DNA from 3 places in the Methylotenera sp. L2L1 genome. Region 2 is predicted to be linked to each of the others. Evidence: predicted binding sites of a transcription regulator. Region 2 holds the regulator's gene; each other region holds the start of a gene.
What was found. Region 2 encodes sigma-54, which starts transcription at its own class of promoters, with help from an activator protein. Its sites were predicted from a motif close to TGGCACNNTTCCTGCT; they were not measured.
Positions count from the first base shown of each region.

Region 1: FG24_RS11800 (ammonium transporter) is a predicted target of sigma-54. The motif match lies at 9,351-9,366, and genes of this name have one in related genera.
Region 3: FG24_RS06410 (SelT/SelW/SelH family protein) is a predicted target of sigma-54. The motif match lies at 8,040-8,055, and genes of this name have one in related genera.

Region 1 covers NZ_JQMG01000001.1:2,499,545-2,510,297, forward strand. Annotated here, with positions in the region: gene FG24_RS11760 (nitrite/sulfite reductase) at 1-558, opposite strand, end outside; gene FG24_RS11765 (PLP-dependent aminotransferase family protein) at 694-2,124, opposite strand; gene FG24_RS11770 (flagellar protein FlaG) at 2,556-2,936, shown strand; partial or broken gene FG24_RS12590 (DUF1348 family protein) at 3,172-3,255, opposite strand; gene FG24_RS11775 (hypothetical protein) at 3,624-4,151, shown strand; gene FG24_RS12690 (DUF1348 family protein) at 4,296-4,421, opposite strand; gene FG24_RS11780 (ABC transporter ATP-binding protein) at 4,518-6,341, opposite strand; gene ispF (2-C-methyl-D-erythritol 2,4-cyclodiphosphate synthase) at 6,363-6,836, opposite strand; gene ispD (2-C-methyl-D-erythritol 4-phosphate cytidylyltransferase) at 6,836-7,525, opposite strand; gene FG24_RS11795 (zf-TFIIB domain-containing protein) at 7,754-8,023, shown strand; gene FG24_RS11800 (ammonium transporter) at 8,123-9,313, opposite strand; gene FG24_RS11805 (hypothetical protein) at 9,494-10,168, opposite strand; gene FG24_RS11810 (PilT/PilU family type 4a pilus ATPase) at 10,339-10,753, shown strand, end outside.
Region 2 covers NZ_JQMG01000001.1:648,532-659,284, forward strand. Annotated here, with positions in the region: gene FG24_RS03095 (M3 family metallopeptidase) at 1-484, opposite strand, end outside; gene FG24_RS03100 (DUF4870 domain-containing protein) at 521-862, opposite strand; gene ptsP (phosphoenolpyruvate--protein phosphotransferase) at 878-2,644, opposite strand; gene FG24_RS03110 (HPr family phosphocarrier protein) at 2,641-2,910, opposite strand; gene FG24_RS03115 (PTS sugar transporter subunit IIA) at 2,959-3,381, opposite strand; gene rapZ (RNase adapter RapZ) at 3,420-4,253, opposite strand; gene hprK (HPr(Ser) kinase/phosphatase) at 4,280-5,221, opposite strand; gene hpf (ribosome hibernation-promoting factor, HPF/YfiA family) at 5,258-5,584, opposite strand; gene FG24_RS03135 (RNA polymerase factor sigma-54) at 5,730-7,313, opposite strand; gene lptB (LPS export ABC transporter ATP-binding protein) at 7,310-8,032, opposite strand; gene lptA (lipopolysaccharide transport periplasmic protein LptA) at 8,069-8,758, opposite strand; gene lptC (LPS export ABC transporter periplasmic protein LptC) at 8,769-9,491, opposite strand; gene FG24_RS03155 (KdsC family phosphatase) at 9,559-10,119, opposite strand; gene FG24_RS03160 (KpsF/GutQ family sugar-phosphate isomerase) at 10,120-10,753, opposite strand, start outside.
Region 3 covers NZ_JQMG01000001.1:1,336,957-1,347,709, forward strand. Annotated here, with positions in the region: gene FG24_RS06375 (ATP-binding cassette domain-containing protein) at 1-839, shown strand, start outside; gene FG24_RS06380 (HlyD family secretion protein) at 836-2,152, shown strand; gene FG24_RS06385 (TolC family protein) at 2,224-3,954, shown strand; gene FG24_RS06390 (DUF2322 family protein) at 4,104-4,421, opposite strand; gene coq7 (2-polyprenyl-3-methyl-6-methoxy-1,4-benzoquinone monooxygenase) at 4,443-5,078, opposite strand; gene FG24_RS06400 ((Fe-S)-binding protein) at 5,274-6,449, opposite strand; gene FG24_RS06405 (S41 family peptidase) at 6,564-8,009, opposite strand; gene FG24_RS06410 (SelT/SelW/SelH family protein) at 8,217-8,507, shown strand; gene FG24_RS06415 (ferritin-like domain-containing protein) at 8,588-9,046, shown strand; gene FG24_RS06420 (C40 family peptidase) at 9,122-9,685, opposite strand; gene FG24_RS06425 (ATP-dependent DNA helicase) at 9,785-10,753, shown strand, end outside.

The sequences.
Region 1 (10,753 bases), 1.9 Mb from region 2:
ACCTATGTCATGCACACCAATCGCGGCTCTATCTGCCTTAGCCCCACTCACTGCAATTTTGAATTTACGCGGTAAGAATGCAAATTCCGGATGTAACATTGACCACTGCCTAATGATTTCACACCAGATGAGTGGGTTAATGATTTCGTCATGCGCAACACCCGCAAAATGATCTGTTGTCGTATTACGAATACAATTGCCACTTGTTTGAATCGCATGCATCTGCACGGTTGCAAGCTTAGCTAGAATATCCGGAGCATCTTCCAACCTAGGCCAGTTGAACTGAATATTTTGTCTGGTAGTTAAGTGGGCATAACCTTTATCCCAACGCCGAGCAACATACGCTAAAGCACGCAGTTGTTTTGAGGTTAGCATGCCGTAAGGAATCGCTACGCGTAGCATGGGTGCATGCCGTTGAATATACAAACCATTTTGCAAACGCAAAATACGAAACTCATCTTCAGTAAGCTGGCCATTAAGGAACCGTTGCGTCTGCCCTCTAAACTGGGCGACACGCTGCTCCACCAACTTCTGATCTATTTCATCATAGATATACATTTAATCACCTTAAAAATTTAGCGTTGATAAACAGCCAAATGATTATTTTTAACAGTGACTAAAGCTTAAGGTTTGGAAACAATTAATAACAGAGACAGATGCAGATAAAAAAAGCATAACAGATGAGCTGTGGCACTATGTCGATGATGAGCTCATCATCCCGAATACTAAAGTACCTAGCGTTGACAATGCCGCCTCGATACGCGCATCCCAAATATGTCCGTAATTCAGGCGAACATAGCTGGTGAAGTGACGCTGTGCAGAAAATATAGGGCCAGGCGCAATACTAATACCATTACTCAGTGCGAGCTTATGCAGTTCAAGCGCATTCACATCATCTGGCAGTTTCACCCATAAGAAATATCCACCTTGCGGTAACGTCAAACACGTTCCTTCCGGGAAATAGCGCTCAATGGCTTCTACAAACTTGATTTGATTCACCAATAAGGTATGGCGCAAATTGCGTAAATGCTTGTCATATCCACCTTTTTGCAGATACTTGGCAATTGCCACCTGTGCCGGCACAGATGCAGAGATGGTTGTGGTTAACTTCAGCCGCGCTAATGCTTTGGCATATCTGCCAGGGGCAACCCACCCCACTCGATAGCCCGGCGCAAGGCATTTAGAAAATGACGAGCAATGCATCACCAAGCCTTCTGTATCAAACGCCTTGGCTGGCATCGGACGTTTATCACCAAAGTATAACTCGCCATAAACATCATCCTCAATCAAGGGGATTTGGTATTGCGTGATAAGCGCCACCAATACCTGCTTCTTCTCATTCGAGAGCAAACTTCCCAACGGATTCTGAAAATTAGTCATCAACCAGCAGGCTTTAGGCTGATGCTGCTGAATAGCACGCTCCATGGCGGCTAAATCAATGCCATCTTTAGGGTGACTAGGAATCTCGACAGCGCGCAAACCAATACGCTCTATGGATTGCAAAGCTGCATAAAAAGTGGGGGATTCGATGAGAACAGTATCACCAGGGCGGGTAACCGCCATCAAACATAGATTCAATGCTTCCAAAGCACCATTAGTGACAACAATATCATCAGTTGTCACATGCAGACCATCAATCATGTAGCGCAATGCTATCTGGCGTCTAAGATTAATATCACCAGCACTTAAATTATCAACACTTGCCCAAGGATCCATAATCTGAACACTTGACGCCATGGTCTTGGCTAGACTAGCCCTGGGAAATAATAACGGGCTAGGAAACGCTGACCCCAAAGGCACAACACTTTTGAGCCGAATAGATTCCAGCACTTCAAATACAAGTTCGCTGACATCCACTTGCGTTGACTCTAATTGATTGAGAGTAGCTGGCGCTGGCGAAGATGGGATACTGACAGTACCGCTCGTCACAAAATAACCGGAGCGCTCACGCGCAGTAATCAAGCCTCGCGCTTCTAAAAGATAATAAGCCTCTAATACAGTGGCAGGACTGACGCTACGACTTGCACTGGCTTGGCGCACTGAAGGAAGCTTATCTCCACGGCAAAGCACACCCTCCTGAATCGATTGAGCAATAGAATTAGCAAGTTGCTCATAAAGCTTCATAACGTTCCGATTATCTTAATGTGTACAAACAGAATGCTACCTTATGCACAGAAAAATACTACCCACGCATAACACCTGATTCTTATCATTGATATATGAATACTTAGAATTAAACGAATAAATCAATAATGAAAGACTTAGAGAGTAAGCTTAAATAGTAGTTTTAATGGTGAATAATTTAGATACCGAGATAGATATGTGATGTTTTAATCCAAAAATCTCAGAATAATATAAAAAATATTAAAAAAATAATCAGTGTAAGTGATTGAATAAATTAATAACTTATAAAAATATTAAATTATTTTCAATTATTTTTGATACTAGCCCTAAATTATCTAAATTTGCTGCCGATAAAGACCTATGAGATACGGCAAGATTTAACTTAATTTATTAACCAATAACAATTTAAGACACGATTTTTAAGGGCTAACATGTTCAACTCTCCACTAGATGCTTACGGCGGCATAAAAATGCCAATCAGCACGCAACAAACAACCGATGCCAAATCAGTTGCTCAGGCTGCTAACGCTAATCGCTCAGCACTAAAATCTGCAGAAACAACGGAAAACAGAACTTCAACTGAAGCCAATAAAGCAATGTTGACTGCCGCAGTGAACAAACTGAATGAGCTAGTGGCACCTGCATTACAAACAGTTCAGTTCTCCATGGATGAAGAAGCTGGACGCATGATTGTAAAAGTCATTGATACAGCCACGCAAAAAACGATCAGACAAATTCCTAATGAAGAGGTGTTAGCCTTCTCAAAAACGCTAGGCAGATTGCAAGGCTTAGTAGTAAGAGAACGCGCTTAAGAAGCTTTTCACTTCATGACATTAGGCGCGTTGTTTGTATAGCGCCTATGAAATGAGCATTTGCATATTGCCACAATATTGATTGCAAATGCTCCGCCCGTAATATAAATTCATATTATCCGTTGTTAATAACCAAGATTTTAGTGAATAACCACGATTATTGGTATAACAATATCTAAATCATTATGCCACTCATAGGCAAATCGTACTGCGATATGGTTTGGTCAAATGCTCATATTTCTTTGATTAAGCGATACTCCAATTCACGTACCCATGTCCGAGTTAAAAACTCAACAATTGGCTCACGCCCTTTCACAAAATAGGCTAGCAAGCCACGCTATGGCTAATTAAATACTTAACTTCGCACTTAAAACTTCTAAATAAGTAGTGAGCGGCGACCATTCACTTCAAATAAAATTCATGTTGACGCGCTATGTATCAACATTGCAATATATCGCAACACAATTATTTTTCGATTAAGTAATGAAGTGTTCCATATAGAGATCTTTATAGAGGCCTTTTATTTAACGTCTAGATATTGAGGATTGAAATGGCTTCAGGTTCCGGAACAAACTAGTATAAACTAGGCTGGATTACCGGATGTGGCGTGGCAGGTTATTTTTCCTTCCCAGCAATCCTTTAACAGGACTAATTTAACGGTATTACCTACCACTGGAGCAGACCAATATGTCCCGCATAGATTCCGCCAACCCTTACCGCGTGCAAGGTACGGTCATTTCCATTGCCGAACTGGCGAAGAAGAATCCGAACTTTGTTATTTCAGCCACACCAGCTCAGATTGAGGAACTTAAACTGCACGACGAGCAGACGGCGCTGCGCGAGGCCGCTGGCGCGCGCTACGCCAATCAGCATCCCGATCAGATCTATGCGCAAGTGGTGTCAGAGGGTAAAGTGCTAGCGACGGTTTATGATTCTGGCATAACGACCACCCAGCAGAATATACCCGGCCTTAAGCTGAGCGAGAATGGTCAAGGCTTAGCTTTGGCGAAAACCCGCCTTGATGAACTAATGCAAGCAATCTCAGGCAAAGTAATCTATAGCAATTTTGTGCAGCCGAAAGTTTCGCCATCGTCCAACATCCCAGACTCGGCCCTTCCATCAGTGACAGCGCGCGGCCTCAATGAAATGGTGCGGGACATGGACTGGGCTCGGGTGCGCTCACGCATGGTGGTTGATGAAACACCAAAAGCATAAGCGGCTGGCTAGAATAAATCATTTGCTTATCCAATAGAGCCTGTGCGGTAGTTTCGGCTCAGGAAGTCACCCAAGTACATGGATATAGCGCGACTTTCTTGATTCTGAACGTGCGAAACTCGTACAATTTTCTCATGGTCACTTTCACTCTGGAGTGTAAACAAGTGATACAGGTTGCAGGTCGCAGCTACCCCACCCATCCTCTGCTAAACGTACTTTCTGTATGGCTGTTTCGCGGGCTAAATGGTGGCAAGAGTGGTCTAACTTCATTTGTTACAGACATATTTAGCTCCGAACATTAAGTATTATTAAAAACTAACAATAAAATTACTGCCGGAATATTTACCAAAAATCTTACTCACCCAATTACTCTCCTAGGAAACCACCACTCTGATGTGCCCATAAGGTCGCATAGAGGCCGCCTTGCTTAATTAGCGCTTGATGGTCACCCTCTTCTACAATTCGACCCTCATCCAACACAATCAGCCTATCCATCGCGGCAATGGTCGATAAGCGATGCGCAATGGCCACAACAGTTTTCCCTTGCATCAAATCATACAAACTGGCTTGAATCGCCTGCTCTACTTCAGAATCCAGTGCGCTGGTCGCTTCATCTAATAGCAAAATTGGCGCATCTTTCAATATCACGCGGGCAATTGCAATACGCTGGCGTTGGCCGCCTGAAAGTTTCACACCACGCTCGCCTACGTGTGCATCGTATCCCGTACGCCCTTTGGCATCACGCAAGCCTAAAATAAACTCATGTGCCTCTGCGCGGTTAGCCGCATTGATCATCTCTTGTTCTGTCGCGTTTGGACGCCCATATAAGATGTTATCGCGCACACTGCGATGTAGTAACGATGTATCTTGTGTCACCATCGCAATTTGGCTACGCAAGCTATTTTGCGTTACATCGCGTACGTCTTGCCCATCAATCAATACGCGACCATGTTCCACATCATAGAAACGTAGTAACAAATTAACAATGGTAGATTTACCAGCACCAGAACGCCCGACCAAGCCCACTTTTTCGCCTGGCTTAATGGTTAGATTCAGCGTTCTCAATACTGACTTCTGCATACCATACGCAAAATCTACCTGATCAAATACGATTTCACCCATGCTGATTTTTAAAGGTTTTGCATCGGGCTTATCGACAATCTGTTGCGTTAATGAAAGCGTATTAACGCCATCCTGTGCTGTGCCTATATGCTCATAAAGTGAAGTAAGCTCCCACATCACCCAATGTGAAATACCGTTGAGGCGCAATGCCATGGCCGTTGCGGCAGCAACACCACCGACACTGACCTCGCTCTTCGTCCACAACCATAATGCAACACCCGAAGTTGCAATCACCAATAGCATATTCAGAATATGATTGGTAAATTCCACACCCGACACATAACGCATTTGTTTGTGCACAGTGCCTAAAAATTCACTCATGGCAGACTTCGCATAATAGGCTTCACGCCCTGCATGTGAAAACAACTTAACTGTACTGATATTGGTATATGCGTCAGTGATGCGCCCAGTCATTAACGAGCGTGCGTCTGCCTGATTTTGTGAAACTTTAGCTAAGCGTGGCACAAAGTAGCTGAGTGAAATCACATAACAGACCACCCATACCAAAAATGGCAGAACTACTACTACATTAAAGTGCCCGACGACCGCCACCATGGTGACAAAGTAAATCACCACAAACACCAAGATATCCGCAACAATAAACCAGACATCACGCACCGCTAATGCTGTTTGCATCACTTTTGCAGAAACACGACCAGCAAATTCATCTTGGTAAAAACTCATGCTTTGGCCGAGCATTAAACGATGAAAGTTCCAACGTAAACGCATTGGGAAATTCCCTGCTAGAGTTTGATGCTTAATCAACGTTTGTACGGCAATTAATATTGCACTAAACACTAACAAACCAGCCAACAGCAATAGGCGGTGTTTCTCTGTTTGCCATAGTAGCTCTGGTGAGGTTTTACTCAGCCAATCTACCACCTTACCCATCACTGCGAACAGCATCGCCTCAAAGCCACCAATCATGGCTGTGAAGAATGTCATCACCAGAATAAATAACCGCGAGCCTCTAGTGCAGGACCATAAAAATGGCCATAGCGCATTAGGTGGAGGTGCGATTTCGTTTGCAGGAAAAGGATTTAATAGATTTTCAAACCAGCGCAGCATAGGGTTCTTTTCGGTCTGCGTTTAAATAGATTGCAACAAACATACTGCTTCAGCGGCAATGCCTTCACCACGTCCAGTAAAGCCAAGCTTTTCAGTAGTGGTCGCTTTAACGTTGATTTGTGAGATCTCAACACCACAATCTGCGGCGATATATGCGCACATCGTTGCAGTATGCGGTCCCAACTTAGGGGCTTCACACATGACAGTAGCATCAATATTGCCCACTACATAGCCACTATTTCTAACCAAGTTCACGACATGCTTAAGCAGCTGACGAGAATCAATACCTTTATAACGCATATCTGTAGGCGGAAAGTGTTTACCAATATCACCAAGCGCTACAGCACCCAGCAACGCATCACAGATTGCATGTAACAATACATCAGCATCTGAATGCCCATCTAGCCCTTTTTCAAAGGGAATATCAACGCCGCCAATGATGCATTGGCGCCCCACAACCAAGGCATGTACATCAAACCCATGACCAATTCTCATCATACTATTTCCTTTTGCATGAAGACTTCCATCAATGCCATATCTTGTGGATAGGTCACTTTCATGTTTCTTAGTGAGCCGGTCACTAGTTTAGGTTCCAAGCCCAGCGCCTCTACCGCCTGCGCTTCATCTGTGGGAACACCATCAAAACTTTCTAATGCATTGGTTAATAAGCTATAACGGAACATTTGTGGGGTTTGTGCTTGCCACAAACCATCACGAGGAATCGTAGCTTTTACGCGACCATCAGCACTTGATTGCTTTAAAGTGTCAGCCAACGGCAATGCAAGTAGCCCGCCAACAGCATCGTTCTCTAAACTATCTAGCAATATATCTAACAACGCTAATGTTAGCCCTGGCCTAGCTGCATCATGCACAAGTATCCAATCATCTGCGTCAACTTGTGACTTTACTGCATACAAAGTGTTCAACACCGTCTGCGCGCGTGTTTCCCCGCCGGTGTAATGTAGTTGCAGTCGGCTATTAGCTGCCAAATCTAAATTACGCCAAAAGAAATCTTCTGGGCTAAGTGCTAAGTTAATACTGGCAATGCGTGGGGATGCAAAGAATGTTTGAATACTGTAAGAAATCATTGGCTTACCAGACAGTGGTAAATACTGTTTGGGAATAGCGGTTTCCATTCTATTACCAATACCCGCTGCTGGAATAACGATGTGAAAGCGCGCCATATTAATCTGTGAGTAATTTAAAAATCATACTTAGATTTTAACATAGCCACCTTATTGACCCTGAAAATAAAGTGCACAGCATCCCCTGCACCCAGAAAAATTTAGATTAGATTAAATTAATACAATAAGATCAAGCAACCATTTACGTTTAGATAATGAATTATATTGAAGAACTTTTTTACCTGCGTACCAATCTGAACGGGTGCTATTTTTAAAAAGGAAAATGTAATGAAATGCCCAACATGCATCAACACGACTTTAATCATGTCTGAAAGACAAGGGGTAGAAATTGCCTATTGCCCCGAGTGCAGAGGCGTTTGGTTGGACCGAGGTGAGCTAGACAAAATAATTGATAAAAACCATGGTGTGAATAATTTAGCAAAATCAGCAACATACAATACTGACAATCAAAAATATTCCGAACCGACTCAGCAGGAGCACTATCACCAAAAGAAAAAAAGAAAAGAAAGTTTTTTTGAAGACCTATTTGACTTCTAGGTAACATTTTTCACGTAACGCGTACCTTCATACAAAAAAAGCCCTGAATATATACTCAGGGCTTTCTCTTAATGCTACCAGACAAAGATTATTTAAAAATCAATCGTTTGTTGTAGATGGGATTTTATGAATCGTCAAATCGGCACCATCGTATTCCTCTTCAGCCGTGAGCCGAATACCAACAAATTTTTTCAATAGACCATACACAACAAAACCACCAATCAATGCAACGGCAATGCCGATAGTTGTGCCGATTAACTGTGATGTTAAACTCACACCACCAATTCCACCCAAGGCTTTAAGCCCAAAGATACCTGCGGCAACCCCGCCCCACGCACCGCATAGCCCGTGTAGTGGCCAAACACCCAATACATCGTCAATTTTCCAGCGTTGCTGCGTTAACGTAAAGGTCCAAACAAATAGCACACCAGCAATTGAACCAGTCACCAATGCACCTAGTGGGTGCATCACATCTGAGCCAGCACAAACTGCAACCAACCCAGCTAGAGGGCCATTATGTACAAAGCCTGGGTCATTTTTACCAATGATTAAAGCAGCTAAGGTACCGCCCACCATCGCCATCAAGGAGTTCACTGCCACTAGCCCAGTAATGCCTTGAATAGATTGAGCAGACATCACATTAAAACCAAACCAGCCAACGGTCAGTATCCATGCACCTAGCGCTAAAAATGGAATGTTTGAAGGTGGATAAGCATGTAATCGGCCATCTTTACTGTAACGTCCATTGCGTGCACCAAGCAAAACTACGGCTGTCAGCGCAATCCAACCGCCCATGGCATGCACAACAACTGAACCAGCAAAATCATGGAATGCCGCGCCTGTTGTTGCTTTTAACCAATCTTGCAATCCGTAATGACCATTCCAAGTGATGCCTTCAAAAAATGGATAGACAAAACCAACGACTGCAAAAGTAGCAACCATTTGAGGATTAAACTTCGCGCGCTCCGCAATACCGCCTGAAATAATGGCTGGAATCGCGGCTGCAAAAGTTAGTAAGAAGAAAAATTTAACTAAATCAAAACCATTTTTAGCCGCCAACACTTCAGCACCGCTAAAAAAGTCCACACCATAAGCAATACTATAGCCAATAAAAAAGTATGCAATGGTAGATACTGAGAAATCTACCATGATCTTCACTAATGCATTGACCTGATTTTTATGCCTGACGGTACCAACCTCCAAAAAGGCAAAACCTGCGTGCATTGCAAGCACCATAATGGCGCCAAGCAATACAAATAAAACATCATTTGCTGAGACTAATGCTTCCATTTCAATCACCTATTAATATTTTAAGCCCCGCAAATTAAGCAAATATCACGCCAAAACATAACCTATTGTTTTGTATGGGGATGAGAAAATACACCATGAAAATTATGCACTTATATTGTGCCATCATGAGTGCATTGCACCAATTTTGGGCAAAATGACTTTAGGGGTAGAGTTGACGAGTTAAATTAATGCGTTACCAGAACCTTCTTTAAGTACCATACTGGCAGCACTTGGGTTACCGGACCAAAAGTGATAGAACTCACGCACCACCACTAAAAATAAGCGCCGGCTATGCTTAATTGTAAATAAGGGTAAAGTAAGATCAACTGCTGCACGGTAGGCTTTATTGTCTTTATCTGGTGCAGTGCGCAAACGAATTAATATAATTTTGGCTAACTTGATGCGGGTATCTACCAAGGATTGCTCGGCACCTTCAAAGCGCAATGCTTGTGTGTATGCTTTTAAAGGCCAGTTTTCAGAAGCTTCAAATTTTTCCGTTTCCAAACTATCTGAAAGCAATTTTAGTGTTGCCTGAACCGGCTTCCAATCAATCGGCTTCACATCAAAACCTGGGTTAATATTTAAAGCGGCAATCGCTTTAAAATCCTTGACCCAAAATGGATAAAATTCACGCGCTGTTGTGAGGCTATCATGCCAGCCATCAGCAGGAATCGACTCCATCACGATCTCAACAACATCTCGATAAGTGTCGCCATCTAGCGCTTGCCCTACAAGAGCTGTCGCTAAACGATCTAAGAACAATGAACGTTTATGCAACACGCCACTGCTCGCGCCTTTCACTTGTAGCAACTTTAAATAAGCATCGATGGCTTCTTTTTCACGCATTTCATTCATTCAGTGGTAGCTCTTATCATTAATCGTGTAAAACAATGGCTGATGATACGAATGTTCGCTTACAATTAAGTTAAATACAATGACATCAACAACCACTTTGGTTATGAAGTCTTGTTTAATTATGAATTAACTCGTGCCATATTGTAACCCCAATAGATAAGGTTTATTGAATGACAAACGAACAAGCGCTTAATTACATGCATAATCTTTTACGTGGCATGCTTGATAAAAAAGCCTCGGACTTATTTATCTCGGCTGACTTTCCACCCGCAATGAAAATCGATGGAAAAATGACACCAGTTACCCAGCAAAAACTGACTGGTGAGCATACCAAAGCGTTTGCGGATGCACTGATGAATGAGAAGCAGCGCTCTGAATTTAGTACTGAGAAAGAATGTAACTTTGCTATTTGGCCTAAAGAGATAGGCCGCTTCCGCGTCAACGTCTTCATTCAGCAAGAAAAAGTTGGCATGGTGCTACGCACTATTACAACAGATATTCCCAAGTTTGATGATTTAGGCTTACCTCATATCTTAAAAAACGTCACGCTTTCTAAGCGGGGCTTAGTGATCTTAGTCGGTGGCA
Region 2 (10,753 bases):
GCTTAGACAAGGCTTCACTGATTTCTTTAAAGCGTGCTTTTTGCTCGGCAGGTAACTCCGCCCCACCTAATTTAAAATCTCGCACTTCATTATTCACAATTTTTTGCTGTGTAGGTGAGAGGTTGGCAAACTCAGCACTGGCTTGAATAGATTTAAACTTTGCGTACAAACGCTCATCTTGCGATACGTCACTATAAAAATCGGTGAGTTTTGCCAAATTGTCGTTATACGCTTCACGTAGTTCCGGGCTGTTGACCACTGCATTCATATGGCCAACTTGGCTCCATGAACGACCTAGTTTTTCACTATGATCTTCTAGCTTAACCGCAAAATTATGCCATGTTGGGGCTTCTGGGCTGGTTGCAAGTTGCTCGACTAACGCACGCCCTTCGGCAATCAGACTATCTACGGCAGGGCCGACATGCTCAGGCTTGATTTCATTAAATTTAGGTAATCCTGCAAAATGTAATAATGGGTTTGACACAAACAATCCTTAGCACAGCGTTAATTTAGTACAGCATTAATTGATAAGACGTAGACTCAATGGGTAACGATAGGTTTCGCCATTACTAGTAGAGATGGCGGCAACCACGCATAAAACAAGATTGAACAGCCAAATAATTCCCAACAGCAAAAAGCCAACCAGTATGGCAACCAAAATGCCCGCCACAAACTGTGCTAGCAGGATAGTGATTTGGAAATTTAACGCTTCTTTAGCTTGTGCTGATAGATATTCGTTGTCGTTCTTTTTTAGCAGCCAAACAATCAAAGAGGGAATGAACGTAAACAAAATACCACTCAGATGGGTAACCGTTGCGATGTTCTTATCATCATTACTTGGTACTAATATCACGTTACTCATTTAAATGCCCTCTCGTTAATGAGTCTGATTAAATTTGGTGAGGATGAGTTCAATTTTTTCTATGTCAGTTAAGCTCAACACTTTGCGTGCTTGCGTTTTTAACTCAGCAAGCTGACTATGCAGCACCTGCTGCTTAACACTCAGGATATGTGATGGGTGCATAGATAACTGTTGCAAGCCCATCCCTAAAAGCAACCTAGTAAACCTTGCGTCACCTGCCATTTCGCCGCACACGGATACTGGTTTTCCTAGTTTTGCACCCGCTTTTATCGTCATTGAAATCAACTTCAATATGGATGGGTGTAAAGGATTATATAAATGCGCAACGGCATCATCTGTCCGATCTATCGCCAAGGTGTATTGAATTAAATCATTAGTACCAATCGATAAAAAGTCTAACTCATTGGCAAACGCTTCTGCATTAATGGCAGCAGCAGGAATCTCTATCATGCCGCCTAGCGCAATATTTTCATCGAAAGGAATACTCTCTTTGCGTAAGCTTTGTTTCGCGCGCTCAAGCAATAGCTTAGTTTGTCGCAATTCTGAAAGCGTACAAAGCATAGGAATCAAAATCTTAATATTGCCAAAATGTGAGGCACGCAACAAAGCTCTCAATTGTGTATGAAAGATTTGCGGCTCAGATAAGCATAAACGAATTGCACGTAAACCTAAGGCTGGGTTTGCGCAGTTCACAACCGTGTCAGAATTAGCCTGCTTATCTGCACCCAGATCTAATGTACGAATGGTGACCGGTGCACCTTTCATCGCCTCAGCCACTGCCTTATATGCAACAAACTGCTCCTCTTCATCGGGCGTATCGTGCCGATTCATGAAAAGAAACTCTGTTCGATACAAGCCAATGCCAGTAGCACCCGCAAGCTTTACTGCGGCCACATCTTCTGGTACTTCAATATTCGCCAGCAAATCAATACTAGCGCCGTCGATAGTGACCGCCTTCGTACTCTTGATGCGCTTAAGCTTTTGTTGCTCTAATTCCCACTGATCTTGACGTAATTTGTACTCAGCCAAAATCTCTTTTGACGGACTGACAATGACAATGCCCAAGTGGCCATCAACAATAATCAGCTCACCATCATTGATTAAATCATGCGCACGCTGCAGCGCAACAATGGATGGGATATTAAGACTACGCGCCAAAATAGCAGTGTGCGAAGTAACGCCACCAACATCAGTGACAAATGCAGCAAACTGATGCTGTTTAAACTGGATAGCATCCGCTGGTGAAATGTCATGTGCGACTAAAATCAGCTTTCGTTCCTGATTCACGGCACTCAACTGTTGCTCAGAACTTAGCTGGCTCGGATGCCCCAACAGCGCTTTAATAATACGCTCAACGACTTGTACAACGTCCTGTTTACGCTCACGAAAATACACATCTTCAATTTGCTCAAACTGCTCGACAATATCATCCATTTGCAGTTTGATAGCCCACTCGGCATTGCACTGCTCGTTTCGAATAATATCCTTAGGTATTTCTGTTAAAGACTTATCTTCTAACATCATTAAATGCGTACCCACAAACGCACTTAACTCTGCAGGTGCATTTTTACGCAAGCTATGATTGATTTGCTCTAACTCGGCCTTAACACTGGCAATTGCTTCGCTAAACCGATCAATTTCGGTTTCAATTAAATGTTTGGGTAGCTGATAATGGACAACCTCTAACAGCGCATTAGAAACAAGATGCGCCTGTCCAATGGCAATGCCGCTAGAAACAGCGACGCCATGGATGCTAAAGCTAGGTATAGTCAAACTACTCATTCATCCTCACCGAAACGGCTATTAATCAGCGCCACCAGCGCATCGATTGCGTTAGACTCATCGGCTCCACTCGCCTCCAATGTCACAATAGAACCCTGTGCGGCAGCTAGCATCATCACGCCCATAATGCTTTTGGCATTTACGCGACGACCATTGCGTGTAATCCATACTTCACTTGCAAACTTACCAGCTGCTTGCGTCAGTTTGGTTGATGCACGTGCATGCAAACCTAGTTTATTAATGATTTCCAGCTCTTTACTAATCATGCTATTGGGCCTAGTTGTTGTTCTAATTGGTTATTTTTGTAATTGTGATTAATTGGAAGAATCTTGTTCATACCGTTTACATTCTTGGCTAGTAAACTGCACCACACCTTCACGACCACCACTGATGGCCTTTTCTACGACGATACTTAGTGGCTCATGCCGATAGGTCATCGCCCTAACCAGCATAGGTAAGCTGACCCCTGCGACGCCAGCGACCACATCTTGCTGTAAAAGCTTAACAACGATATTACATGGTGTTGCACCATACATGTCCGACAGCACCAGCACACCATCGCCACTGTTTAGCTGCGCTACCATACCGAGCGCTTTGGGCAAGACAATATTGGGGTCATCTTTTCCATCGACCGCTAATGATGCAATTTGTGCAGGCGTACCACCTAACACATGGCTTGCACACGAGATTAAGCTCTCACCTAATGTGCCATGCGTTACAATCAAAATACCTATCATTGTTTAAAATCAATCCTATTTATTTTAATGCTCGAGTTTTATTTTAATTCCCGATGTCGTGTTAGTACTTTCTGTTTATCTTGAAAGTATTGGCTTAACTGCTCTACCAAATACACAGAACGATGTTGCCCCCCAGTGCAGCCAATTGCCACCGTCAGGTAACTACGGTTATCCGACACAAAGCATGGTAACCATTTCTCAACATAATTTCTAATATCATGCATCATCTCGTTCACGGTTGCATGATCTTTTAAAAAGTCCTGTACCTTTTCATCACGCCCGGTCAGGTCACGTAGCGCAGGGTCGTAATGCGGATTAGGTAAGCAGCGCACATCGAACACAAAATCTGCATCTAATGGAATGCCATGCTTAAAACCAAACGAGGTAAACAACAACGTTAATCCTGTATGCTCTATCGACACGACCTCTTTCACCCAGCCACGCAGTGTATTAGCACTTAAATAGCTAGTATCAATCACATGTCCAAGACTACCCAAGCCGCCCAGTAAATCACGTTCAAGCGCAATACTCTCAGCCAAAGTAATAGAAGCCTTACTGAGCGGATGTTTACGTCTTGTTTCGCTAAATCGTTTGACCAAAGTTTCAACATTTGACTCCAAGAACAACACCTGCACATCAATGCTCTTTGATTTAAGTTGGTCAATATGTACCGGCAGGGTTTCAATGGCAATACTACGGCTATCAATACTAATGGCAATGCGCTTATGGTCAGCATCTAAATGATCGGCAATCGTGGCCAACATGGTAGCCGGTAAGTTGTCGATACAGTAATAGCCGCTATCTTCAAGCGCACGTAATGCAATGCTCTTTCCTGATCCAGAAAGACCGGTGACAATAATCAGTTGTTTCATGGATTCGATGAGCCCTAGTAGAAAAGTTACTTGTGTTGCTTCATTGCGCGCTGCTGACGTTGCATCAACTGCTTTGTCGCATTCACGCCACGCAACAGCAACATATGGTTACGCACGGCAACCTCGACCAACACAGCAATATTTCGCCCGGCAGCAATCGGAATATGTACCTTGGTCACTTTTAATCCAAGCACTTCTTCATGCTGCGTTTTAATACTTAGTCGGTCTAACATCTGCAAAGTTTGCAGATCCGCCTTCTCTAACTGAATAATTAAATCCAGCGGCTTAGTAGGTTTAACCGCGTTATCACCAAATAAGGCGCGTATATTTAAAATACCCAAACCGCGGACTTCTAAAAAGTCTTCTAATAACGGGGGACAGCGCCCCTCTATGCGTTCAGGCGATATCCTGAAAAAATCTACAATATCATCGGCAATCAGTCGGTGTCCGCGTGAAATCAGCTCTAACGCAAGCTCACTCTTACCGATAGCGGCTTCGCCTTTAAGTAACACGCCAAAACCCTGTACTTCCATAAACACGCCATGCACACTAATAGTCTCAGCCATCGCCTGCGCCAAGAAGTGACTCAGGATATCCATAAGCTCTGGGCTGCGTAAGGTAGAGGTAAATAATGGAACGTTGTGCTGATCGGCCGCAGCCAACAGTATATCAAGCACTTTCTCACCGTTCGCAACAATAACGGCTGCTAAATCGGTAGAAAATAGATTATTGATTGCACGCTCTGCGTCAGCAGTGGGCAAATTGGTAATATAGTCCATCTCAGCACAGCCTAACACCTGCACTCGATTCGGATGTACAAAGTTAAGATGGCCTATCAGTGCCAAGGATGGTTTAGTAACTGTTTCGCTAGTGAGAGTATTTGACCCGCCGTTGAGTCCTGCAACCCAACTTAATTTGAGTTTACGGCGGGTTTGTTTGAATAGCTCAGCGACGTTGAATTGAGCCATATTTAAGGTAACAAAAAGAATTAAATACTAAAAAACTCAGTCAATGTTTTGATGCTTAACTGCACCATTCGCTTTGTGATGATTTGTATTTTTCTCTTTATGTTTCACCACTTGACGGTCCAGCTTGTCGGTCAACATATCGATTGCACTATACATATTTTCATCTTGGCATTCTGCGTGTAAATCATTACCAGGCACATGCAGTGTAGCTTCAACCTTTTGAGCCAGCTTTTCGACACTCATGGTCACCTTGACATCGATCACATGATCAAAGTGATTACTGATTTTAGTTAATTTGCTAGTGACATAGTCACGTAAAGCGGGCGTAATTTCTAAATGATGACCTGTTAATTGTAAATTCATGACTTGCTCCTTTTGAAAATATTCCGCAAATATTAATTGTCAGAGATTCGTGATTAAGACTTACAGAACAATTTCAGTTTACAACTTTTCATTGGGTCTGTGGCAAGGAATTCAACAATTTTTTACGTAGATTTAAACAATTCAGTTATAACGATTTTCTTAAGCTCGCAGGTGCTATATTCATTGACTCACGATACTTAGCAATTGTGCGTCGTGCGACCACAATGCCCTGCTTTGCCAGCAAATCTGTAATCTGATTATCGGAGTAAGGCTTCTTGGGGTTTTCTTGGTCAACCAACTGCTTAATCAATGCGCGAATAGCCGTTGCCGAACAAGTACCGCCGCTATCTGTCGCAACAGAACTACCGAAAAAGTACTTAAGCTCAAAAATACCACGAGGTGTCAGCATATATTTATTAGTCGTCACACGTGAAATGGTCGACTCGTGCAAATCAAGCTCGTCGGCAATCTCCCTTAACACCAGCGGACGCATAGCGACTTCACCGTACTCCAAGAAATTGCGCTGCCTATCCACAATCGCTTGTGACACTCGCAGAATGGTAGAAAACCGTTGCTGGATATTTTTAATCATCCACTTGGCTTCCTGCATCTGGCTTTGCAAATACTGGCTAGAACTATCACGATTACGCTTTAAGATGCCAGCATACAGCTGGTTGATTTTCAATTTAGGAATCACGCTGTCATTCAAACTGGCGATCCAGATACCTTTTACTTTTTTGACAATCACTTCATGCTGTATGTAGTGTTCTGAGCCTATATGACTAAACGCACTGCCAGGACGCGGGTTTAAACTGGTGATTAATTGCTGCACCTGCTTTAAGGTTGCTTCATCACAGCCCAACTCTTTACGCAGTTTTACAAAATCACGCGAGGCCAACACCGGTAGATAATGCTTTGCCACTAAATTAGCTAAGGCTAAATGTGGCGTAAATTTTGGCAGCACTTCTAACTGCAAAAGTAAACACTCACTTAGGTTGCGCGCACCGACACCTGCAGGGTCTAAATGCTGCACATGGCGCAATGCAGTTTGCAGCTCCATCGCATCAATTTCCAGCTCTTCTGGCATCAGTTCAGCGATTTCTTCTAATGACTGCTCCAAATATCCATCATCATTGATGCTATCAACCAACATTAATGCAAGCGACTGGTCACGCTCCGACAGCGGCATTAGCTTTAATTGAGAGAGCAAATGCTCACGCAAACTCGTCTGCAAGGTTTCTTGTGGTTTAAAATCGCTGTCATCGTCCGCCGGCATGGTGTTTTCATCCCAACGGCTACCATTTGAAAACTCATCGAACTCATCACCGAACTCGGCCGAGAAAGTATCCGCGTACTCTGAGTTTGACACTTCAAACTCAGAAGGCTCGACCGGCTCAGCAGGGCTTGATACAGTAGAATCCAAGCCAGAAAACTCATGGCCTGAATCTAAATAATCAGCATCAAAACCATCCACTTCAGGCTTATCTACATCCGTCACAACCTCAGCGCTTTGCGCACTCAAATCTGCGCCATCAGCCACTGACTCAACTTCATTGCCGTACTCATCTTCAGTGTCATCGCCCCGCTCCAGCAAAGGATTGGTTTGCATCAACACATCAATTTCTTGATTTAACTCCAATGTTGAAAGCTGCAACAGACGAATCGCCTGCTGCAACTGTGGCGTCAGTGATAGATTCTGTGAAAACTTAAGCTGTAAACCTTGCTTCATAGGCGGAAATCTTTACCTAAATACACTTCTCTTACACTTTCATTCGCAACGATTTCACTTGGAACACCTGAGGCGAACACATGCCCTTGATTCACAATATAAGCGCGATCGCAAATACCTAGTGTTTCACGCACATTATGATCAGTAATCAACACACCGATATTGCGAGAACTTAAGAAGCGGATAATTTGCTGAATATCAATCACAGCAATGGGATCAATACCGGCAAATGGTTCATCTAACAAAATAAAGCTAGGATCAGATGCCAAACAGCGAGCAATCTCTACACGACGGCGCTCACCGCCAGACAAGCTCACCGCGGCACTGTCACGTATATGCGTAATATGCAATTCTTCTAGCAGAGACTCCAAACGCTCAGACATTTCTTCTTCTGAGATATCCTGTAACTGCAAAATTGCTAAAATATTTTCGGTGACCGTTAACTTGCGAAAGATTGAAGCTTCCTGCGGCAAGTAGGACAAGCCCATTCTGGCGCGCATGTGAATCGGCATACGGCTCAAATCTGCACCATCTAGTGCAATTCTACCTGCATCCAAGGCGACCAACCCAACAATCATATAAAAACTGGTTGTTTTACCGGCACCATTAGGCCCTAACAAGCCGACCACTTCACCACTTTTAATCGTTAAAGAAATGTCTTGCACCACAGTACGTGCACTATAAGATTTACGTAAATTTTCTACAATCAGTTCGCTCATCATTGCCCACTTATCATGCAGTTATTATTTTGAAAATTATTGAGCATTGCTAGTATTTTTACTGACTTCCGCTGCACTTTTGCTAACTTCCAAAGTGCGGCTGAATCTTGCATCTTTAGCACTAGGAATCGAGCCGTTACCGCTAGAAGCATCTGGCTTCGCTTTAGTGGATGGAACTTCAGGTTTAATCTCGACTGGCGCTTTTTTATTTTTAGGTTGAATCACAGCACGTACACGCCCCGTACCAGAAGTCGCATTCTGTGAACCTCCGCCAATTACCTCAGCATACTCAGCATTGGCATCGTACATAATATAATCACCATGCACGACGTCTTCGCCACGCTTCACCCACGCTTTTGTATACAACTGCACTTTATCCATGCGTCCGTCATATTCAATCCGCTGCGCACTGCCTTGAATGTACTCATTTTTACCCTCAAGTTTTTGTCTAAACGTCGTCGGGTTACCTAAGGAAGTGCTATGCTGAAAGCCCTCTTTATCTTCACGCACAATCAATTTATCTGCATGAATCTCCAGCGTACCCTGCGTGAGAATCACATTGCCCGCATATGTACTAATTTGCTTTGCATCATCCACTTTCATTGTATCGGCTTCTAGATCAATCGGTTTGTCGCGGTCCGCTGCCTCTGCCCATACCCGGCCATTCAGGCTTAACAATAAAACCCCACATAACAATAGATTCGATAATGTATTTACTTTAATCATGAAAAACTGCCTATTCATAGCGTCTCCGAATGCGCGCATTGTTATCTGGTTTATCTCGTTGAGCATCGGCAGTTGGCTTAGCTGCCTTTACTTGCTGATTGTTCTTTTGATTTGATGTCTTGTGACTTGATGTCATGGATTTTTTTGCTTTTGCGGCAGGACGCTCATAATGTGCACGCACTTTATGCAACAACGTCACTGTTTGCTGCTTTTTCTCATAAATCAGCCCCGTTGCGTAAATGACCGTACCTGGCGCCTGTTTAATCACCACAGGGCGATCTGTCGTCGCATATTCTTCATTAGGTAAAATTTTAAGGTAATCCGTCTCTACCGTCAGTTCACCCTTATCACCGAAAGCTTCTCGCATCACCAGCACCTTACCAAACACCTCAATTTGCTCACCATCGCTGGAAACATTACCCGTATCACCTTCCAGCTTAGTATAAGGCTTATCCTTTGCAAACTGTGTAAAACGTGGCTTAATCAAATCCGTGGTATCTACATCAGGAAAATGCTTCATCTCATTTGCCGCCAATTTGTAACGCAGCGCACCATTCACATCGGTTTGTGTCGTCTCAAAGTTACTCATGACATAGTCTGGATCATGACGGCTACTGCCATCCAATTTAGGCATCTGAGGCTGAACCGACTTATCAATCCAAAATGTAAGTAAAGCCAACAATAGCAATAAAGCTAAAGGAAAAACAATCGCGGATTTTGTGCCGAGTTGCATACCTAAACGCCCACACCGCTGAGGCTAGATTGCATTAACTGTTTACTCATGCAGATGCACTCTCTACCTAGTTGGAAATACTAGCTTGCGTTAAAAATCGTGCCATTTGCCCGTCAAATGTACCTTGCGCCTGCATAATCAACTCGCACACTTCACGCACAGCGCCTCTGCCGCCTTTTTTTTGCGTCACATAATGCGCGTGCTTCAGTAATAAATCTGGCGAATCTGGCACCGCAATCGCTAGGCCACAATTCAACATAGGCGGCAGGTCTACAACATCATCCCCCATAAAGGCACATTGTGCAGCTTCCAGCCCGCTCAGCTTAATTAAGTCCTGCAACGCCGCCAGTTTATCTTCTGCGCCTTGGTAAAAATGGGCAACGCCTGTGCTTTCAGCGCGCTTCTTAACGACTTCTGAAGTGCGTCCGGTAATAATTGCCAAATTAACGCCGGTTGCTTTCAACAGCTTCATCCCCAAACCATCATGTGCATGAAACGTCTTATATTCTTGACCATCATCCCCAATCGTCAGGCCACCATCAGTCATTACGCCATCCACATCCAATACCAACAATCGAATATTCTTCAATCGCTCAGTTAGGGCTATATTATTTTGTGACACACTCACCTAAACCACCTTTGCCAATAACAAATCATGCATATTCAATGCACCGACCAAATAACCGCCATCATCCACAACTAACAATCCATTGATTTTGCGCTGCTCCATCACCTCAACCCCAGCAATAGCAAGCTGATCCTGATGAATCGTGCTTGGATTTGAATGCATCACATCGAGAATCTTGGAGGTCATCACATTGATATTTTGCTCAAAAGCACGCCTTAAATCCCCATCCGTAAAGATACCAATCGGTTTCCGTTCCGCATCGATAACTGCTGTTAGCCCTAAGCCTTTGCGTGACATCTCAAGCAAAGCCTCAGCTAAACTAGCCTGCTCAGACACATGAGGCACATCATCACCCGTGCGCATCAAGTCACTCACTCTCACCAATAGACGACGCCCTAAACTACCTCCAGGATGCGACCGCGCAAAATCTTCAGCGGTGAAGTCACGTAAATCCAGCACGCAAAGCGCCAAGGCATCGCCTAGCGCTAACGCAACGGTAGTACTTGAAGTTGGCGCCAAGCCTAGAGGGCAAGCCTCTTTACTCACATGCGCACTTAAATGGATATCCGCGGCTGCGGCCAAGCTTGATGCATCATTTCCAGTAATAGCAATAATGCTCGCACCCAATCGCTTT
Region 3 (10,753 bases), 690 kb from region 2:
AAATTAATTTAGGCCAATTTGTTGCAGCAGAGCTTATTATATTTGGCGTGCTGGCGGCGTTTGTTCGTTTTATCAGCAAGCTTGAGTATTTTTACGATATGTTGGCTGCACTTGATAAGATTGGTTTTTTGGAGGATTTGCCTCAAGAAACTATCGGAACCTATTCTATTCCTACAACTGGTTTAACCGAGGTTGAGGCATTTAATATCTCATTCAACTATTCTCAAAAAATTAAGTTGCTTAAGAACGTAAGTTTTAAACTCAATCAAGGTGAAAGTGTTTCTATTTTAGGTGAGTCTGGTGCAGGCAAAACCACTTTAATCGGCATGCTCACAGGGCTCAGACAGCCATCCATTGGTCGCATTGAATTTAATGGAAATGACTTAAGACAACTCAATCAAAACATCCTTAGAAATGCGATTGGTATTGCTGGCAGAGTTGAGGTAATTGAGGGATCTATTATTGAAAATATTGTGCTCGATAGGGAGCATATTACTTTAAACAATATTAACCAAATCTTAGATGAGTTAGGGTTGTTGGAGGATCTCACTAATTTAGAAAATGGCCTTGATACTCAGCTGACTGCTTTTGGAGCGCCTTTGTCCACAACACAAATTCAACGTTTAATGTTAGCTCGAGCTATTGTTGGTAAACCTAATTTACTGATTATAGATGGCCTATTAGATAATTTAACTAGTCCTGAGTTGGGCTCAGTGCTCAATCTTTTGAAAGTTCATCAGGCAGATTGGATGCTGGTAGTCGCGACTCGTTTTGAACATATCGCGAATCAATTCAATCATACGATTTTATTAAATCAGCAAGATGGTGAACTAGCGTGAGTGCGGATAATAAACTGTTTAATGATGCCCTAGTAGCAACGGAAACGCCGGAGTTTGTGGTTCGTTATGTGAAAATTCTTGCGATATTGTTTTTTGCTTTGCCGATTATCGCGATGTTTCTTCCTTGGCAACAGAATGTGACGGCAATCGGGAAAGTCACCGCATTTTCGCCATCTGAAAGAGTGCAAACGATTGATGCGCCTGTCAGTGGGGTAATCAGTAAGTGGTATGTTCAAGAAGGTAGCGTTGTTAAAGAAGGGGATGTCTTACTCGAAGTAAGTGATATTGACCCTATGTTCAAAGACAGATTGGAAGCCCAAAGAAACAATCTCCAAACTAAATTAAATGCGAAACAAGACGAACTGAAGTCCTACCAAGTACAGCAACAGAACTTAATGAGCTCGCGGGATGCAAAAATTTCTGCGGCGCAATTCAAGTTAGATGTGGCTAATCAAAAAATACTTTCCACGACTGAAGCGATTAGCGCTGCAAAAGCCACAGCTGATGCAGCTGAGTTTCAAAGTAACCGTATGCAACGTTTGTTTGTCGATGGCTTAGTGTCTAAACGTGATTTAGAGGTTGCAGAAAGGGATCTGATTATCGCCCATCGCAATTTAATTAGCGCACAAGCTCAACATAATTCTGCAAAAGCAGAAGCACAGTCAGCCAAAGCCGAAATCCTACAAATACGCGCAGATACTCAGGCATCACTAGATTCTAGTTCGGCTGTCATTAATAAAATCAAAGGGGAGTTGGCTGATAGTCAAAACAGTTTAACAAGCTCAGAAATCAACTTATCACGCCAAAATATGCAGAGAATTGTTGCGCCTAGAGCGGGTACCATCTTTAGGCTCCCAGTCAACTCTCAGTCACAAATGATCTCTCAAGGACAGCCCTTGCTTGTGATATTGCCCGAAACGAATGCAAGGGCGGTAGAGCTTTGGGTAGATGGGCGTGATGCACCACTTATTACGACGGATACTTCAGTGAGGCTTGAGTTTGAAGGCTGGCCTGCAATTCAAGTGCCAGGATGGGCAAAGATAGGGATTGGTACGTTTTCAGGAAAAGTCTCTTTCGTAGACCCTACAGATAATGGCACAGGTAGTTTTAGAGTCATGGTGGTTCCTGATGAGAACTACCCCGACTGGCCCTCGGCAAGATTTTTAAGGCAGGGGATTAGTGCCAAGGGTTGGATATTATTAGAAAATGTAACGATTGGTTATGAGATATGGCGTTTGCTGAATGGATTCCCGGCAAGAATTCCAGAGCTACAGACGTATCCTAACGAAAAAGTAATGTACGATAAAAAATGACGATGGATGCCAGCAAACATATTCAACTAAGCGCCAGAAATTACTTTCTTTTGGGGACTGTCATTTTTAGTGTGAGTTTACTAGCTCAACCATTATGCGCAGAAGAAGCTAATCCAAGCTTGATGACAGAAAAAGCTAATCAAAGATTAAGGTTAGATGAACGACTATCGCTAGATGATTATTCGGTGACTCCTCCAGTCAAACTTAATGATGCTATTCATGAGTACAACGCTAAACGAGAAAAAGCTGCAATTAAACCACTTCAGATAGACATAGGTAAGGCATTGAATGCAGTAGATCATGCAGGAGATACTAGTCAACTTGCTTCAACCATCTCTGGACAGACGACTCAATCACTTACGATTGCAGATGTACGGACCAAAGCCCTTAAAAATAATTTAACTATTAAAGTTGCACAAATAGACCCATTGATTTCAGGCGCAGAAGTGCGTGAGGAGCAAGCAAAGTTCGACAACATTATTTTTGCCTATGCAAAATATGGGGAAATAGACTCTCCCAAAATATCAGGAGATACCGTCGAGTTTAAGTCTAATAATGCCAGTTTAGATGGTCAGCAAGTAAAGCTTAGTACTGTAGAGCAAGATAAACGAAGCCTTTCACTCGAAGCTGGGATCAGAATACCACTACGCACAGGCGGTTCTGTCACATTAAGCTCTCCGCTAGAAAATAAGTCGAGCAGGGGGCGGTTTGATAGTGATGAGTACAGAAGTGCGTTGCGCTTTTCAATGAGTCAACCGTTGCTAAGAAATGCTGGCGTTAAAGTGAATGAAGCTAGCATTCGTATTGCAGAATACTCACAGCAAGCTGTACAGCTTAAAACTAGATTGCAATCAATACGAGTGATTGCGATCGTTGATAAAGCTTATTGGGCGTTATATGAGGCATGGGGACAGTTAGATGTAAGGCGACAGCAGTTCGAGTATGCCAATCAAAATCTAAGCATGGTCAAACATCGTGTTCGAGAGGGTTTGAGTGCTGCGGTAGAGATTAATCGTGCAGAAATTGGGGTTGCCGATAGAATGGACGCCTTAATTGTAGCTGAGACCAATCTTAAATTAGCACAGCGCCAATTGCGTTTTTATATGAATGAGATGGCGGAAGACACCATTCAAACCGGTACTTTAGTTCCTGCTACACAGCCTAGTTTGCTTAAATATGATTTTAACCGAAACAAGTTGTTAGACGATGCATTGTCTGGTCGTGTTGAGCTTTTAGAGCAGGAGATTCAATTGGCCGCTGATCTCACCAAAATTGATTATCTTGAGAACCAGACCCTTCCATTATTTAGTTTGGACTATCAATATGGTGCGCTTTCAAATACCAACAGCAATTTTGGGCAGAATTACAGAAACGTCCTGAACGGTGATTTTAATGATTGGTCAATTGGTTTGAAGTTTGAAATGCCGATGACCAACGAAGCAAGAAAAGCGCAGCTAGATTACGCTGTACAACAGCGTAATCAGCGTTTAGCGACCAAATCCCTACAAATATTAACGGTAAAAAAAGAAATTTACGATGCCTTAGATTATGTTGACCAAAATTGGCAACGTATTTTAGCTGCTAGACAACAAGTGCTTATCGCAGGTCTTAATTATGAAGCAGAACTCAAACAGTTCAATGAGGGCTTGCGCACGATGACCGAAGTGTTAGAAACGCTTACTCGTCTAGGTGAGGCGCAAGCTAAGGAAGTCCGTGCCATCGCTGACTATCAAGTTGCACTTATTGATACTGCCTATGCGACTGGAACTTTGTTGGGTTACAGTAAGTTAGACTTTAATTAATAAGGTCTAGAATTAACAAGGACCAAGTGCTGAATTTGTAATTAGGTATGCAGTTCTAGTGTAAGCGCCGCAGCAATTAGGAAGTGTTGTCAGACACTCACACGCCTTACTCAGGCAAAAGAATAGTTAAGTCAAAATATAGACTTAGTCTATGACTCAATGACCTTCACTGTGAGTGGTTGTTCATCCTCTAGAATATTCAACAATCTATCTACGTTTGGATGCTTGCCAGGGCAATTCTCAGCATCTTCCGTGTGCTCTGCATATAAGCTTAAGCCTTCTACCGCAGCATCTAAAGAGATTTCACCATACATACGCGCTAAATGGCTATACACTTTGATTGAGCCTTGACTACCTGGTTTGTTTTCAATCACGCCTGCAGAGCTGCCATCTTGGTTATAAAGCTCGATACGGGTCACGTTTGAGGCGTCATCAAGAGTCTGTAGTACGTCGCTAAATTTTTGCATTGTGTTACCTTAAAAAAATAATTAGATGTGATAGGTTGTGCTGGTCATGAGTTCGGACATCTTTTTCATGCAGAATTTAACTGGCAGTGGCAATGCTGCTGCACCTTGTTGTTTTGCGTCATTAGCGTGTTTAGCTTCGTCCGTTTGCATTTGTTCAATAATTTTGCGAGATTTTTCGTCTGCAGTAGGTAGCTGGCCAAGGTGGCTTGCCAAGTGTGCACCTACCTGCTTTTCAGTCTCTTCTAAAAAGCCTAGGCTCCATTTGTCACCTAATGCCCCTGCAACTGCGCCAATCGCAAATGAGCCAGCATAGAATAGCGGGTTAAGTACGCTGGTGTGGCCGCCTAATGCTTCAATGCGTGATTCACACCATGCTAAATGCTCGGTTTCTTCACGCGCCGCTTGTTGCATGGTGATGCTGGTGGCTGCACTTTGAGCAGTCAGAGCCTGACCGCTATACAGTGCTTGTGCACAGACTTCACCGGTATGGTTGACGCGCATCAGTGCGCTGACATGTTTCTTGTCTTGCTCGTTTAGCAGAGGTTCTTCAATGCCCGCATCTGGGTGCACACGCTCGCTATGTGGTTTTGCAAACAGGGTGCGTAACCCGGTATCAAATGCACAAATTAATTTGTCTGTCGTGAGTAATCTGTTCATAAAAGTTATTCTACGCTTAATTGTCTAGGCGAAGCTAGTATTTGGTTTGCACCTGATTTAGGTATTTTAATCCTGCTCTAGGTGTTAAATCCTAGATTAGATATTTAAATATTGCTTACGTATTTCAATGTTGGTGAGCTGCGCATCATACAGGTGTCTGTGACTACGCGCATGACTGTAATAACAACCTAGCACTTATGCTTCAAACCCCATTTGTTTAGCAATGATTTCAATTGGGTGCATGACGCGTGTAGTGGCGTGCGCATTCTCTAAGCCTTTGCTAATATGCAGGCTGCAGCCGATGTTAGCGCTAGCAAGTGTCGTGACTTGGCTTGCCGTGATTGCGGTTAGCTTATCATTAAGTAATTGATTAGCCATCTCTGGTTGAGTGACTGAATAAGCACCAGCGCCACCGCAACACTGGCTGTTGCCGGGCAGTGCTTGTATATCAGCCTCTGGTATCTTTTTAAGTAAGTCGTATACGGCTTTTTGCGCTTTGAGTACATTGCGTAATGAGCATGGGTCTTGTACATAGATGCGCTCTTGGAGTGGCGCAATTTGTGCGCTAGACCAATCGCATGCGACTAAGAACGTGCTGATGTCTTGTATGCGGTGTGTGGTGAGGTAATCTTTTAGGCCCGCACCGCAACCGCTTGCTGTCGTCAGTATCGGCATGGCAGGGTCAAAACTATCAGTATTTTTTTTAATCAGCAGGCTCGCTTCAATATCATCACCAGCTTGTCTTGCAATACTGCCACAGCAGGTTTGTGCGTTAGGGATATGCACATCATAGCCAAGGGTATTTAGTACATGGATACTCGCGCTGAGTGTGCGGTTGTCAAAAGCGTTGGTCGCACATCCTAAGAACAAACTGACAGCACCTTGAGTGGCTTGGGTTGTTGGGTACAGTGACTTCCATACTATTGGCTTTTGAATGGCGGGCAATAATTTTGCCGCTGGTACCACACGCTTTAACACTGCCATTAAGTTTAGCTTGGATAATAGCCATAGTGGCCACGTGACGGCATTACTTAAATGGCGGTGACGAATAAAAGGTTTTGCTAAACTTAGCCAGATATTTTTTTTCTGAATATAACGTGCCCGGGTTGTATCGACTAGGGCGCCATAGCTGACGCTATTGGGGCATGCCGACTCGCAACTGCGGCAGCTTAAACATAAATCAATATGCTCTTTAAAGCGCTCGTTGTTGGGCAAAATACCCTGCGATACCGCACGAATGAGCTGGATACGACCACGTGGAGAGTCTGCTTCTGAGCCTGTTTTTCTATAGGTAGGGCAATGTGGCAAGCACAGTCCGCAGGCGACGCAGCGGTCAGCTTCAGTAGTTAATTCTTTTAGCGATAACATCATGGTGTGATTATAATCGTTTTCAAACTCAACATTAATTAAACAGTGTTGAGTCGTAAAAAAACCGCCTTAACAATCAAGGCGGTTTAGTTTGCATCAGTGCTATTAAATTTAGTGCTACTCAGTTTTTGGTGTTTCCGCTTTCACTACTGGGGCAGACTGAATCACAGGCAAGCCTTTAAGCAGATTCATCGCTTGAGTAAACTGGATATCATCTTTACTTGCAGGTTCGATAGGTGCACTAGGTTCTGCAAATTTCTTTTCGTTCAATTTCTCTTTTGCTGCTTCTTTTGCACTGTTAGCCGTGTCTGCTGGCTTGTTGGCTTCGCCATCTTTAGGGTTAGACAAGTGACGAGATAAGTCCGCCTCATGAATTGCACCAGATTGGTCTGTGCCATCCTCAACAATGTAATCAGGCACAATGCCTTTTGCCTGAATCGAACGACCTTTAGGCGTAAAGTAACGTGCTGTTGTTAATTTAATCGCAGCACCGTTATTCATCGGCATAATGGTTTGCACTGAGCCTTTACCAAAACTTTGCGTACCCAATACTGCAGCACGTTTGTGGTCTTGTAATGCGCCAGCAACAATTTCAGAAGCAGATGCTGAGCCGCTGTTAATCAATACCACCATCGGCACGGTTTTTAAGTCTGCTGGTAAGTCGCGAATATAATCATTAGCAGCACCGCCACGTACGTAGTTCTCTGGCACAGCAGTCAATTGCATTTTAGAATCAGGCGCACGACCTTCGGTATACACCACCAACTCACCTTTTGGTAAGAACGCTGCTGATACACCTACCGCACCATTCAGTAAACCACCCGGGTCGTTGCGCAGGTCTAGAATAAAGCCTTTGAAAGCGCCTTTGTTTTCGTCATGCATGGTTTTAATGGCTTTTGCAAGATCTTCACCAGTGCGCTCTTGGAATTGCGTGACGCGTGCGTAGGCATAACCTGGCTCGGTCAATTTGTATTTCACACTTTTACTTTTGATGATTGCGCGCGTCAATGTGAACTTGAGTGGTTTGGTCTCAGTTTTACGCACCACGGTTAACACAATTTGCGTATCTGGTTTGCCGCGCATGCGTTTAACCGCGTCATTTAAGGTCATGCCTTTTACTGGCGTTTCATCAAGTTTTACAATCAAGTCACCGCTTTTAAGGCCGGCTGCATACGCTGGTGAGTCTTCTATCGGTGAGATGACTTTCACTACGCCGTCTTCCATGCCAACTTCAATGCCTAAGCCACCAAACTCACCTTGTGTGGCAACTTGCATGTCTTTAAATGCATCAGGATCCATGTAAGTCGAGTGAGGGTCTAACCCAGTCAGCATGCCGCTGATTGCCTCAGAGATTAATTTTTTGTCTTCAACAGTCTCAACGTAATCAGTTTTGATTTTGCCAAACACTTCTGCAAAAGCACGTAGATCATCCAACGGCAATTGTGGTTTAACCATTTTCTCTGCCACTGCAGAGTAGGTTAGGCTTAGCATTAGGCCAAGTATCAAACCTGAGCCAACTAGCCCAATTTTTGTAAACCTGTGATGTTTATTATTTACTTGCATGAATGTAAGGTGTCCTAACAAAAGTAACTGTTGCTGATTTTATGCTTTAATATCTAATCTCTAAATCTATCTTAAGATAGATTTAAGCCATCTATATTTATTTAATCATATCGATAGCTATGAGTTGCAAAATAATTTTTAGTTTCAGCGTGTAATCATTATATTGCTTACTACGCATATTAAACTATATCAGTCGGGACATACAAATTGAGTAGATATATTGTTGAAATCACCTATTGCACGCAATGCCGTTGGCTATTGCGTGCCGCATGGCTGGCACAGGAGCTGTTGACTACGTTTGAGCAGGATCTCTACAGCGTAGCGCTGAAGCCTGGTACAGGCGGTGTGTTTGAGGTGACCTTGAATGACGAACTGATTTTTTCTAGAAAAGAGGCGGGAAGGTTTCCTGAAGCTAAAGAGATTAAGCAGTTGGTGCGTGATAAAGTAGACCCAGCGCGTCATTTGGGGCATAGTGATAAAACGTATGTTGATAACTAGTATCTACCGAAATCGCGTTAATTTTTTAAGCACTGTAGATAACACTCACAATATACTTTTTGACGAGAAAGGATTACAAAATGTCAGATCAACACGATAACAGTCCAATAGTGGATGCGCTCAATACGATTTTAGAGTTCGAATTAGCAGGCGTTGTAAGATATACCCATTACTCATTAATGGTGTTTGGATATAACCGTATTCCTATTGTGTCTTGGTTGCGGAGTCAGGCGACTGAGTCTTTAGATCATGCGAACAAGGCAGGTGAAATTATTACGCATTTAGGTGGGCATCCTTCATTGTCGATAGGCCCGTTACTTGAAACGCATAACCATGATATTGGCGATATCTTGCGCGAATCTTTAGCACATGAAACAGCGGCGCTTAATGCTTATAAAGCATTGCTCAAATTAGTCGATGGCGGTTCTGTGATGCTAGAAGAGTATGCGCGTGAAATGATCTATCAAGAAGAGCTTCACTTGGGTGAGGTTGATAAAATGTTACGTAAGCCTGGTGATTTAGCTAAGTTTCATGGCTAACTTTAGCGCTACGCTTAATGTAGACTGGCAACTTTAGTTGCTGGTTTGAAAGCGAAACTCAAGAGTGATCAATATTTAATGCTTTTGAGTTTCGTTTAGTTTTTGCTCTGAATCTATCCGCTGGGCACCATTGAATCGTTTATTCCAATAGCTGCTTTGCATGTCGTCTACGCGCACACCGCCACCGCTACTCGGCGAGTGAATAAACCGATTATTTCCCACATAAATACCGACATGTGAAAATGTTGATTTTAACGTATTAAAAAATACCAAATCTCCCGGCTGCAGTTCACTTTTGGAAACAGTTTTTCCTAGTTGGCTAATGGCTTTAGCGCCATGTGGCAGCGTTAAGCTCGTCGCTTGTTGGTACACATATCTGACAAAACCGCTGCAATCAAAACCAGTTTCTGGTGTACTGCCACCGTATTTATAGGCAATGCCGGTGAGGCTTAGTGCATTGACTAGCACTTCGCGTGCACGATCCGGCCAGTGCTGACTATTCTCAGCATGGCCCTTTTCTGTGGCAGCTTGGGCTAGGTCTGTCGTGTTGCTTAAAGCATTGGGCGTTGCAGCACAGGAAGTGCTGACCAGAGCAAGCGCAATGCAGAGCAAATAATGATAGTAATTAAGTTTTGACACGGACTCATTATATTGAACTTACACAAAAGTACCAAATGTGATGATCTGTCAGGTTAAAACAAACATAAGCACCCTAACTCATGTGATAATTACGGCCCTATGAGTGAATACAATATCCGCCAAGTTTTTGAAAAAGATGGCCTTTTAGCTTCGCATATTGCTGGTTATCATGAACGTACCCAGCAATTAGAAATGGCATTGGCGATTGCTGATGCCATTGAAAATAATACCCAGCTGGTTGCGGAAGCAGGGACCGGCACGGGGAAGACATTTGCCTATTTAGTGCCTGCATTATTGACCGGCGGTAAGGTCATTATTTCGACTGGCACTAAGAACTTGCAAGACCAATTGTTCAGCCGTGACCTGCCGAATGTGCGCGATGCCCTTAAAGTACCTGTGACTGTGGCTATGCTAAAGGGGCGCTCAAACTATGTCTGCCATTACCATTTAGAGCGTGCGGTGAATGAAGGGCGTTTTGCTGCGCGAGATGATGCACAGTACGTGCATCTGATTAAGACCTTTTCTGAGCATAGCAAAACTGGCGATAAAGGCGAGCTGAATACCGTGCCTGAGAATGCCACGATATGGGCCAACGTCACTTCAACCCGTGATAATTGCTTGGGTGGTGATTGTAACTTCTATAAAGAATGCTTTGTCATGGAGGCTCGCAAGCAAGCGCTGGCGGCCGATGTGGTGGTCGTGAATCATCACTTGTTTTTTGCTGACGTGATGCTGCGCGATGAAGGTGTGGCTGAGTTATTGCCTAGTGCCAATACTGTAATTTTTGATGAGGCGCATCAGTTGCCAGAGGTGGCGGGGCTGTTTTTTGGTGAGGATATTTCTACCAGCCAATTGCTAGAGCTTGCGCGAGACTGCACAGCAGCACACTTGAGCCTTGCCAAAGATTGTGTGCAGCTGGGTGAGGTGATTCCAGTATTAGAAAAAGCGTGCAAAGACTTTAGGCTGATTTTTGCCTATGAAGGCTCACGCATGCCAGTGCAGAAAGCGTTGGCGCTTAAAGACTTTCAATCTTCTTTTGAGCATATGCAGGCGCAGTTACAAGCGCTA